Regions from separate parts of the Streptomyces sp. NPDC001678 genome, predicted to be linked through region 2. Evidence: riboswitches for the same ligand, from Rfam matches in the RefSeq annotation. Region 2 holds a riboswitch; the other holds the start of a gene.

Evidence for each region. Region 2 has a riboswitch for cyclic di-AMP ahead of ACFYZR_RS16180 (transglycosylase family protein). Riboswitches for the same ligand answer to the same signal wherever they lie in the genome.
Region 1: another riboswitch for cyclic di-AMP. It lies ahead of ACFYZR_RS23085 (C40 family peptidase); the one in region 2 lies ahead of ACFYZR_RS16180 (transglycosylase family protein).

What each region holds. Positions count from the first base shown of each region.
Region 1 covers NZ_JBIAUP010000011.1:134,438-139,488, forward strand. Annotated here, with positions in the region: gene ACFYZR_RS23065 (8-amino-7-oxononanoate synthase) at 1-289, shown strand, start outside; gene ACFYZR_RS23070 (DUF397 domain-containing protein) at 310-576, opposite strand; gene ACFYZR_RS23075 (helix-turn-helix domain-containing protein) at 586-1,455, opposite strand; gene ACFYZR_RS23080 (ATP-binding protein) at 1,699-2,127, shown strand; gene ACFYZR_RS23085 (C40 family peptidase) at 2,376-2,864, opposite strand; cyclic di-AMP (ydaO/yuaA leader) riboswitch at 2,868-3,071, opposite strand; gene ACFYZR_RS23090 (hypothetical protein) at 3,357-3,686, opposite strand; gene ACFYZR_RS23095 (ATP-dependent Clp protease proteolytic subunit) at 3,692-4,330, opposite strand; gene ACFYZR_RS23100 (hypothetical protein) at 4,622-4,750, shown strand.
Region 2 covers NZ_JBIAUP010000006.1:428,330-433,380, reverse strand. Annotated here, with positions in the region: gene ACFYZR_RS16190 (septum formation initiator family protein) at 47-523, opposite strand; gene eno (phosphopyruvate hydratase) at 638-1,918, opposite strand; gene ACFYZR_RS16180 (transglycosylase family protein) at 2,223-2,972, opposite strand; cyclic di-AMP (ydaO/yuaA leader) riboswitch at 2,977-3,159, opposite strand; gene ACFYZR_RS16175 (transglycosylase family protein) at 3,419-4,432, opposite strand; gene ACFYZR_RS16170 (cytochrome P450) at 4,616-5,051, opposite strand, start outside.

The DNA of each region.
Region 1 (5,051 bases), on a different contig from region 2:
GCGGGTCCGGGCCGTGGCCACCGAGCTCCACCGCGGGGTGACCGAGGCGGGGCTCGTGGCCGTGCGCCCCGACGCGGCGGTGGTCTCCGTACGGGCCCCCTCGCCCGAGGCCGCCGTGCGCTGGGCGGCGGACTGCCGGGCGGCCGGGCTCGCCGTCGGCTGCTTCCGGCCGCCGTCCGTGCCCGACGGCGTCTCGCGACTCCGGCTGACCGCCCGGGCGGACCTGACGGACCGGGAGGTGGCGGCCGCAGCCGACACGATCGTGAGGACCGCGCCGGCCGCCGGCTGACGGTTCCGGCTCGCGCCGGCTCAGGACCCGTCGGCGTCCTCGCCCGGGGAACGGCCCGGGCCGCCGCCGTCCAGGTCCGTGACGAAGGCCGACCAGGTGGTGCGGGGGAAGAGCAGGACAGGGCCGGCGTCGCGCCGTGAGTCACGCACGGCGAGCAGCTCCGTACCCAGGAGCGCCGTCTCTACGCAGTTGTTCATTCCCGTGCTGTAGCTGCTGCGGTGCCATACCGCGGCGCACCGAGCGGGCTGGGCCGATGCAGAGGGTACGTACCGAGGCATTGCGGACATGTCGCCTCCCTATGCGCCGTCACTGATCCCGGCGATGTATTCCAACGATTTCTCGTGCGACAGGGCGTGCGCCCGGAGCGTCGTGAATGCGGAGGCGTACGCCCGGAGGTCCTCTTTCCGCTCCAGATAGAGGCTACTCGTCAAGTGGTCGAGAACAACCACGTCCAGATCGGCGATGCGCGGAAATGAGAAGATAACGAAAGGGCCCGTGATGCCGATATGGTTGCCACTGGTGAACGGCAGTACGTGGAGCCGCACATGCGGCAGTGAGCCCCTTTCCAGCAAATGCCGTAGCTGTCCCGTCATCACCTCGGGGCTGCCCACCTCGTGCCGCAGCACCGCCTCGTCCAGCACCGCGCACAGCTCCAGCGGCCGGCGCCCCCCGAGCACCGCCTGCCGGGCCAGCCGCACCCGGACGAGCTCCTCGACCTGCTGGGCCGGCGGATCGCCGAGCGCCGCGCGGGTCACCGCCCGGGCGTAGTCGGGTGTCTGCAACAACCCGGGCACCACCGCGGTCTCCAGCGTGCGGGCGTGGGAGGCCTCCGACTCCAGGCTGATGAAGTCGAGATACGCCGAAGGCAGCAGGTCGCGATAGGCGTACCACCAGCCGCGCCGCGCCCCCTCCGCGTCCTTGGACCCCGCCCCGCACAGGGCCCCCAGCAGAGCCCGCAGCTCCGGGTCCGACACCCGGTAGACATCCAGCAGCCGGGCCACATCGGCGGGTTTCACCCCGCTGCTGCCCGTCTCGATCCGGCTCACCTTCGACTGGTGCCAGCCGACCGCGCAGGCCGCCTCCCGGCTCGTCATCCCGGTCAGCTCGCGCTGACGGCGCAGTTCCGCGCCGAGTTTGCGGCGGCGCACCGCGGGTCCGTACCGCATCAGCTCTCCCTCCCCGCCGCTCACATGGAAGCGTCGTGATAACCCTTGACGCGTTGTTCACACACCCCGCGTCAGAGTCAATAAACCAGTGTCACGGCCAAATCCGGTCGCTCGTCGTAGAGTTCACCGCTTTGAGCGACAGATATATCCACAATCCGGTGGATCACACCCATCGCGGCCGTTATCAGTGGGACGCTGGCGCACAAGAGCCGGGCCGAGCCTCGGTGGGAAAGGGACAGCGCCATGGCAGATCACCAGGAAGCATCCGTCACCCTGCCGAGCGCTCCCGCCTCGGTCTCCGCCGCCCGCCGCCATGTCATGGACGTTCTCGTCACCTGGGGCCTGACGGACGGGACGGACCTGGCCGACACGATCCGGCTGATCCTCTCCGAGCTGGCCACCAACGCCGTGCAGCACACCCGGGGCCAGTCGCCCACCTTCACCGTGGAGCTCCGGCTGGACCGGGAGGAGCGGCTGCGGGTCGGGGTCACCGACAGCCACCCGCGCCACCCCAGGCGGCTGCCCGCCGCCGTCCAGCAGGACAACGGCCGCGGCATGGTGATCGTCCGCGCGCTCACCGCCGAGTACGGCGGCAGGGTCGTCGTCACCCCGACCGCCGACGGCGGCAAGACGGTGTGGATCGCACTGCCGTGGACGGTGTCCGTCCGCTGACCGGCAGCGCGGAGGGGCCGGGCGGGAATGTCCGCCCGGCCCGGCGCTCTTGTGGAGCCGCGCACAGGAACCGGTGGGTTCTCGGGTGTCGCTGGTGCCGGTGGGCACCGCACGGCAGTCGGGTCCGCTGCCACGGGAGACGCGCTCGGCGCGCGGGAAGCCCGGCGCGACGGGTACGCGCGTTGGATTCTGCGGGACGACGGGGGCGGGAAGCGGTAGCCGCGCCGGTCGTCACCCGCGCCGGTGGTTCAGTCGTTCACTCGGCCGTACGAGACGCTTCTGGTCCAGATGCGCTCGAGGCGGACGACCGAACCGGTCTTCGGGGCATGCCAGATCAGATTGTTCCCGGCGTAGATCCCCACGTGGTAGACGCCGCCCCGGCCGTGGAAGAACACCAGGTCGCCCTGTTCCCGAGAGGGGGTGGGAATGTGTTCGGTGCGGTTGTACTGCTCCTGGGCGGTACGGGGCAGCTGCTTGCCGGCCCGTTTGAAGGAGTACTGCGTCAGCCCCGAGCAGTCGAAGCTGTACGGGCCCGTGCCACCCCATACGTAGGGGGAGCCCGCCTTTGAGGCCGCGATCCACAGGGCTTTGGTGGAGATGGTGGCGGCTTCGGCGTCGTCGACGACGCCGGGTGCCAGTACCGTTGCGCCGACGGCCGCCAGAGTCAGGGCGGATTTCACGGACAGGGGTACCACCCCGGCCCTGGACAGCCGTGAGGGACGTTTGTGCGCGCCCATGCCAAACCCTTCGTCAGCCGCCTGTGAAGGATGACCTGTCGGGTTCGGGCAGGCGAAGATGCCCGGCCGCCGAGGCGGCTTCACCCCAAGGGCTGGTCCGGAACTTCACAGCTCCGGCCCTCCCGTCGTGCCTGGGTCCTCCATCCCCGCCGATGCACTCATGTCGACCAGCGCCCGGGCGGCGGCGGGGTTCGGCGTCCGCCCGGACCGCCCCGCCGTGGTGGCGGGGTCTTGTCGTCGGAGGGATCTTGGCGCAGCCGCGCCGGGCACGCCGAGGGGATCCCGGCATATGTGAGCCTCGTCACCGTTGGGCAATTCCGGTGGACGCGGGGCGATTTGACTCCTGCGGATTCCCCCTGGTGAGCCGGTCACCTGCGGCGCGGGCGATCACCCCGAGCGCAAACCGCGCGTACGGCCCGACATGATCACCACGGGTTGTCTACGATCCCATCCGCTGTCTGAAGGAGATCGAGGGAAGAATGTTTCCGCTCCTCAGTTCGCAACCGAAGGCGGCAAGGTCACCCGCAGCGCCCGGCGTTCACCGTCCAGGACCCGCATCGCCCGCGCCAGCGTTCCCGCGTACACCTGTCGTTCTCCCCGCTCGTACATCGTCGCCAGCGCGTCGCGCAGTCCCGCGGCCGCGACCACGAGCCTCTGCGCGGCTCGTAGCCCGCCGTACGTGTCCTGCGCGCGGGCCGGGTTGATCCGTCCGAGCTGATCCAGTACTTCCAGATAACGGTCGACCAGCTCGCCCTCGGCCCGGGTCAGCGCGGGCAGCGGCGGCAGCTCCGGAGGGAACCGGTGGGACGGCCCGTGCGGCATCCCGCTCACCTCTCCCTGGCCGGCGCGCCCTGCGCCCGGCGGTCGGCGACCACCGCGTCGGCCAGGCCGTGGGCCACGGCCCCCGCCGCGTCGAGGACGGTGTCGCGCTCGACGTCCCGCCGGATCCGCTCCGGGCTCCGCCCGGTGTGCAGCGCCAGCATCTCCACCAGGGTCTCCCGGGCGCGCAGCATCTCGGCGGCCTGGATCTCCAGGTCCGAGGGCTGCCCCCGGACGGGCTCGGGCAGGGCCGGCTCATGGACGAGGACCCGGGAGTGCGGCAGCACCATCCGCTTGCCGGGGGTGCCGGCCGCCAGCAGCACGGCGGCGGCCGAGGCGGCCTGGCCCAGGCAGTAGGTCTGGACGTCGCAGCCGACGTAGCGCATGGAGTCGTAGATGGCGCACATCGCGGAGAAGGAGCCGCCGGGGGAGTTGATGTAGAGCGCGATGTCCTGCCCTGGCGCCGCGTGCTCCAGGTGCATCAGCTGGGCGATCACATCGCTCGCCGCCGCGTCGTCGAGGGCCGTCCCGAGGAAGACCACACGCTCGGAGAACAGCTTGGAGTAGGGGTCGAAGGTGCGCGTCCCGCCGCTGGTGCGTTCGGTGAACTCCGGCAGGACGTGCCGGGCGAGGGGTCGATGGTCCATGGTCACGCCTTTCGAACGGGTCGATCGGTGATCTGTAAAAAATGTACAGGACGTACAGGGGATTAGAATGGGACCGGATTCTGGTGATCAAGTCAAATGCCCAGGTCGGAGGCCGGTTTGACGGTTTGTCGAGGGCGTACGTCTCACAAATTTCTCTACGAGCTTTCGTTTGGATCGCCGGGCGGACCAGGGGAAGGCTGGTCGAGGACGGGGTCCACGAGGGTCTGCATGGCCGAAGTTGGACGCTCATGCGCTCGTGGCCATGGGCGGTGTCGTGTGTGGCCTCAGGACATGGATGACATGCGCTGGGTGCTCGGCCTCGTCACGGTGCTGGAGCAGATCGCGTGGATGCGCCTCGCCCAGGGAGAGGTGGCCTGGGCGCAGGTGGCCAGGTATAGATGCCCGGCCGGGACGGCCTGACCATCGCCGCCGACCTCGAACGGGCGTTGCCCGGCTGCCGCACCATCATCTGCACGACCTTCAGCCGACCCGGCTTGACGGGATGGGGCCGGTCATGGCGGCCAGGCCCCTCAAGGCGTTCGGCTCTTCCCTGGTCGATCTCGGGAGTGCATCTCGGAGGGCCGAGAGCTCGCTCGCCGAGAGGCGGGCCATTGGCAGCACGGGAATGCCGGAGGTGGGGAGGCAGACACTGGCTGGTCCGTCTCTCGGGCGAGGAGCGCGATCGTGCGGTGCGTGCTTTGGACGGCCCGTCCCGGCGGGA
Region 2 (5,051 bases):
CGCTCGTGCTCGATCGGTCGTGTGCGTAATAGGTATGGATCCGCCGTCAGCGATGACCGTCTGAGGCGTCCACGTCGTCGAAGAGATTGCTGTACCAGGGGCGGTCTGCGGCGCCCTGATCCTTGTGGCGGCCGCCGTCGGCGCTGCCGTCCACCACGGTGTACCCGGTCTCGCCGGGGCGTACGAAGTGGAGGTGCTCGCGCGCCAGCTGTTCCACGTACGCCGGGTCCTCCAGCCGGGCCTTCTCCTCGTGCAGCCGCTTGACCTCCTCGCGCGCCTGCTCCGTCCGGTGCCGCTGGTCGGCGATGTCCGAGCGCTGGGTGACCCACTGGCGCATGGGGTAGGCGAGGGCGACGACGAGCGAGCAGACGACGAGCGCGAGCAGCGCCGCGCGGCCGGTGAGCCGGGAGCGGCGCTGCGGGCGGGCGCGGTAGACCCGGGCCCGGGCCGCGGTCGGCCCCTGGACCAGCGCCGTGCCCAGCGCCTTGAGCCTGGTCGCGGTGGAGAACCGGTCCGCGCCCACGTCGCCTCCCCTGGAGAGTCCGTTACGAACGTACGTCCCCGGACACGGTACGGGACCGCGGCCGGGGACGTACGGAGACTGGCGAGAAGGTCAGCCTTGCTGTGCCTTTTGGGCTCAGCCCTTGAAGCGCGGGAAGGCGCTGCGGCCGGCGTAGACCGCGGCGTCGTCGAGGATCTCCTCGATGCGCAGCAGCTGGTTGTACTTGGCGACGCGCTCGGAGCGGGCCGGGGCGCCGGTCTTGATCTGGCCGCAGTTGGTGGCGACGGCCAGGTCGGCGATGGTGACGTCCTCGGTCTCGCCGGAGCGGTGGGACATCATGCACTTGAAGCCGTTGCGCTGGGCCAGCTCGACGGCGTCCAGGGTCTCGGTCAGCGAGCCGATCTGGTTGACCTTGACCAGGAGGGCGTTGGCGGAGTTCTCCTCGATGCCGCGGGCGAGGCGCTCGGGGTTGGTGACGAACAGGTCGTCACCGACGAGCTGGACCTTGTCGCCGAGCTGCTCGGTGATGGTGTTCCAGCCGGCCCAGTCGTCCTCGAACAGCGGGTCCTCGATGGAGACGAGCGGGTACGCGGCGACGAGCTCCGCGTAGTACTCGGTCATCTCGGCGGCGGTGCGGTCCTTGCCCTCGAACTTGTAGACGCCGTCCTTGTAGAACTCGGAGGCGGCCACGTCGAGCGCGAGCGCGATGTCCTGGCCGGGGGTGTAGCCGGCCTCCTTGATGGCCTCGAGGATGAGGTCGAGGGCCTCGCGGTTGGAGCCCAGGTTCGGGGCGAAGCCGCCCTCGTCGCCGAGGCCGGTGGACAGGCCGCGGCCCTTCAGCACCTTCTTGAGGGTGTGGTAGACCTCGGTGCCCCAGCGCAGGGCCTCGGAGAAGGACTCCGCGCCGATCGGCGCGATCATGAACTCCTGGATGTCCACGTTGGAGTCGGCGTGCGAGCCGCCGTTCAGGATGTTCATCATCGGAACGGGCAGCAGGTGCGCGTTCGGGCCGCCGAGGTAGCGGAAGAGCGGCAGGTCGGACGCCTCGGAGGCGGCGTGCGCGACGGCCAGGGAGACGCCCAGGATGGCGTTGGCGCCCAGGGAGCCCTTGTTGTCGGTGGCGTCCAGGTCGAACATGGCCTGGTCGATCAGGCGCTGCTCGGTGGCGTCGTAGCCGACGAGCTCCGGGCCGATCTGCTCGATGACGGCGAGGACGGCCTTCTCGACGCCCTTGCCGAGGTAGCGCTTGGGGTCGCCGTCACGGAGCTCGATGGCCTCGAAAGCGCCGGTGGAGGCGCCGGACGGCACGGCGGCACGGCCCGTGGAGCCGTCGTCGAGGCCGACCTCGACCTCGACCGTGGGGTTGCCTCGCGAGTCGAGGATCTCGCGAGCTACGACGACGTCGATGGACGGCACGAGGGTCTCCTTCGTGTGTGTCTGGAGTTCTGCACCACGAGCCTAACGGGCGCCGGGGGCTCCGCCCGCCCTTGGTCTGCTCCCCGGGCCGAAAATTGGCACAAACGCCGAGAACACCGGACGAATCGTCGGTGTGTTCGCTCAACGAGGACGCGGGATCGACCGGCAGAACGAGCGGAGCCCCGCTCCGATGCGGCTCGGGGGGAAGTCGCATCGGAGCGGGGCGGCCGCTCGGCCGGCCGGAGCCTTCGTTCGATGGCTCCGGCCGGCCCTCGCTCAGCGCAGGTGGATCAGCGCGGATGGATCAGCGCAGGTGCAGCTGCTGGCCCGGGAAGATCACGTCCGCGTCGGGCACGATCTTCTTGTTGAGCTCGTGGAGCTTCTGCCAGCCGCCCTGGACCTTCTGGGAGACGGCGATGGTGGCGAGGGTGTCGCCCTCCTTCACCTGGTACTCGCCGTCGCCCTTCTGGACAGTCTGCGGGGCGGTGTGCTTCGGCGCCGGGGCCTCGTCGTCGGAGTCGTCCGACTGCTGGACCGGCTTGCTGCTGTGCTTCTGCTGCGGCGCGGCCTGGCGCTTGCTGCGGTCGGCGTGGGACTGGGCCTTGCCGTAGGCGCCGGACGCGGACTTCGTGGACTTCTTCGCGACGTAGCCGTCGGAGTCGTCCGTGTCGACGTTCGCCTTGGCGCCACCACGGGCGAGGCCGGTGCCAGGAGCGCACTGCCAGGCGCCCGGGCCCTGCATGGCGAGCAGGCGCTCGGCGGTGGCGATCTGCTGGGACTTGCTGGCCAGGTCGGCGCGCGGGGCGTACTGCTTACCGCCCGCAGCGGCCCAGGACTCGTTGCTGAACTGCAGGCCGCCGTAGTAGCCGTTGCCATTGTTGATGTGCCAGTCACCACTGGACTCGCACTGGGCGACCTTGTCCCACGTGGAGACGGAGGCGGCGTTGGCAGAGGTCGCGACCATCAGAGGGGCGGCGACAGCCGCGCCGGTGACACCGGCGAGCGTGACGATGCGGACGGCCTTGGACGGACGACGGTGCTTGCCCTTGGACATAAGTCGGTTTCCTCACCGACGCCTACGAGGTGAGCTGTCGGGTTCGGGCTGTGAGTTCGCCCGGCCCGGTGCGCTTTCGCGTTCCGGGCTTCACCCCAAGCCGTTCCGCTCCTTCGGCCATTGGCCTTGGGACCGTTCCGGCGACTTACCTTGGTTCCCCCGCTCCTGCCTACGGCGCTTGCGCGACGACTCCCCCGGCCGCCGGCAGGATTCGGCGTGCGGCCGTGGTGCTCGCGGTGGCGAGCGGTGACGACGGTAATCACAGGCGGCCGACGGGTTCAAACCCCACTTTTCAGCCACCGATGGCCTGAGTTGGCCCCAGAAACCTCACGTTTCCGCAGGTGAGAGGCCATTCGAGCAAATCGGATCCAAGGCATCCGACGGTCAGTCAACGAGACCCATGTCTCACTTTCGACCGGAACAGACATTCGCCTCGAACCGGAGCGCTACTGCTTGATATCAAGCTTCTGACCAGGGCGGATAAGGTCCGGATCAGAACCGACTGCTTTTTCGTTCTTCTGATACAGCGTCTGCCAGCCTCCGGAGACCGAGTGTTGCTCCGCGATCGCTGACAGATTGTCACCGGGCCGCACGGTGTAGTCGTTCGCGGCGGGCAGTTCCGTCCGGCCCTCGCCACCCCGGGAGGGCCGCTGAGCATCGCCGGAGCCCGACGGGTCGGCACGGTGCCGGCCGTTGCCGGGGGTCGCGTCGGCATCGCCGGGAAGCGGCGAAGCGGAAGGCGAGGATCCCGTTCCAGGGGTGTCCGAGGGCGTGTTCGCCGAGGTGTTCGAGGGGCTGCCGACCGGGGCGGTCGGGATGGTGGTCGGATCGGCCGACGCGCCGGTGCCCGTACCCGTCGTCGGCCGCCCCGACGGGTCCGACGGGTCCTTGCGGTGCTTGCCCGCGGAGGTGTCCGGGGACGGGCTCGTGGAAGCGGACGGGGTGCCGGAGGAGCCCGGCGTGGGCGAACCGGACGAGCCGGGCGCGGGCTTGGGCGACCCGGAGGACGGGGCGGACGGCGCGGGCGACGTGCGCTCGGGCGCGGGCTGGTTGCCGCGCCCGGGCGTACGGGGGCGGCTCGGCTCCGGCGCGGCGGAGTACGAACCGTCGCCCGGGTCCACCTCCGGCTCCTTGTCCTCGCCCCGGTCCGCCTCGCCGGCCAGGCCCGAACTCACCGCGCAGCTCCGCCAGGTGTCGGCGCCCTCCGCCTTGAGGATCCGCTCGGCCACGGCTATCTGCTGGGACCGGCTGGCCAGGTCGGGGCGCGGCGCGTACGCGATGCCGCCGTACTGCTCCCACATCTGCTGGGTGAGCTGGAGGCCGCCGTGGAGGCCGTTGCCGTTGTTGGCGCTCCACATCCCTCCGCTCTCGCACTGGGCGACCTTGTCCCAGGTACCCGCGTCGGCGGCGACGGCGGATCCGGTCGCCAGCAGCGGAAGTGCCGCGCTGGAGGCCGTCACCCCCGCCGCGACCACGATGGCGGGTATCTGACGGGGACGGCGATGTCTACCGGTTCCTGAGAGCATCTGCGGGCCTCTCGCGTAGGCGGCGTTCGAATGGTCGCAGACCCTAGCGAGGCCTCCCCGGAGTCACAAGCCGGTGTAGCGGAGGTCACGTGCCGATAAACACGGATTGACCGGGCATCACACGAGGGGGTTTTGGGGTGTGAACTCCACGGGCAAAGTACGCAATCCACGCATGATCAGGCCGCCGCGCCAGCGCAGGTCATCGGGTTCGGCGGCGAGGGATAGGTCGGGCAGCCGGCGCAGCAGCGTCGCGATCGCGGCCTGGCCCTCCAGGCGGGCGAGGGGCGCGCCGAGGCAGTAGTGGATGCCGTGCCCGTAGCCCAGGTGCTGGTTGTCGCGCCGGGACAGATCAAGGGTGTCGGGGTCGGTGAAACGCTCGGGATCGCGGTCGGCGGCGGCCAGGACGACCAGTACGGGATCGCCCTCGGCGATGCGCTGCCCGCCGAGGGTCAGGTCCTGGGTGGCGAACCGCCAGGTGGCGAGCTCCACCGGGCCGTCGTAGCGCAGCAGTTCCTCGACGCCCGTGGCGAGGAGGCTCTCGTCGCCCTCGGCG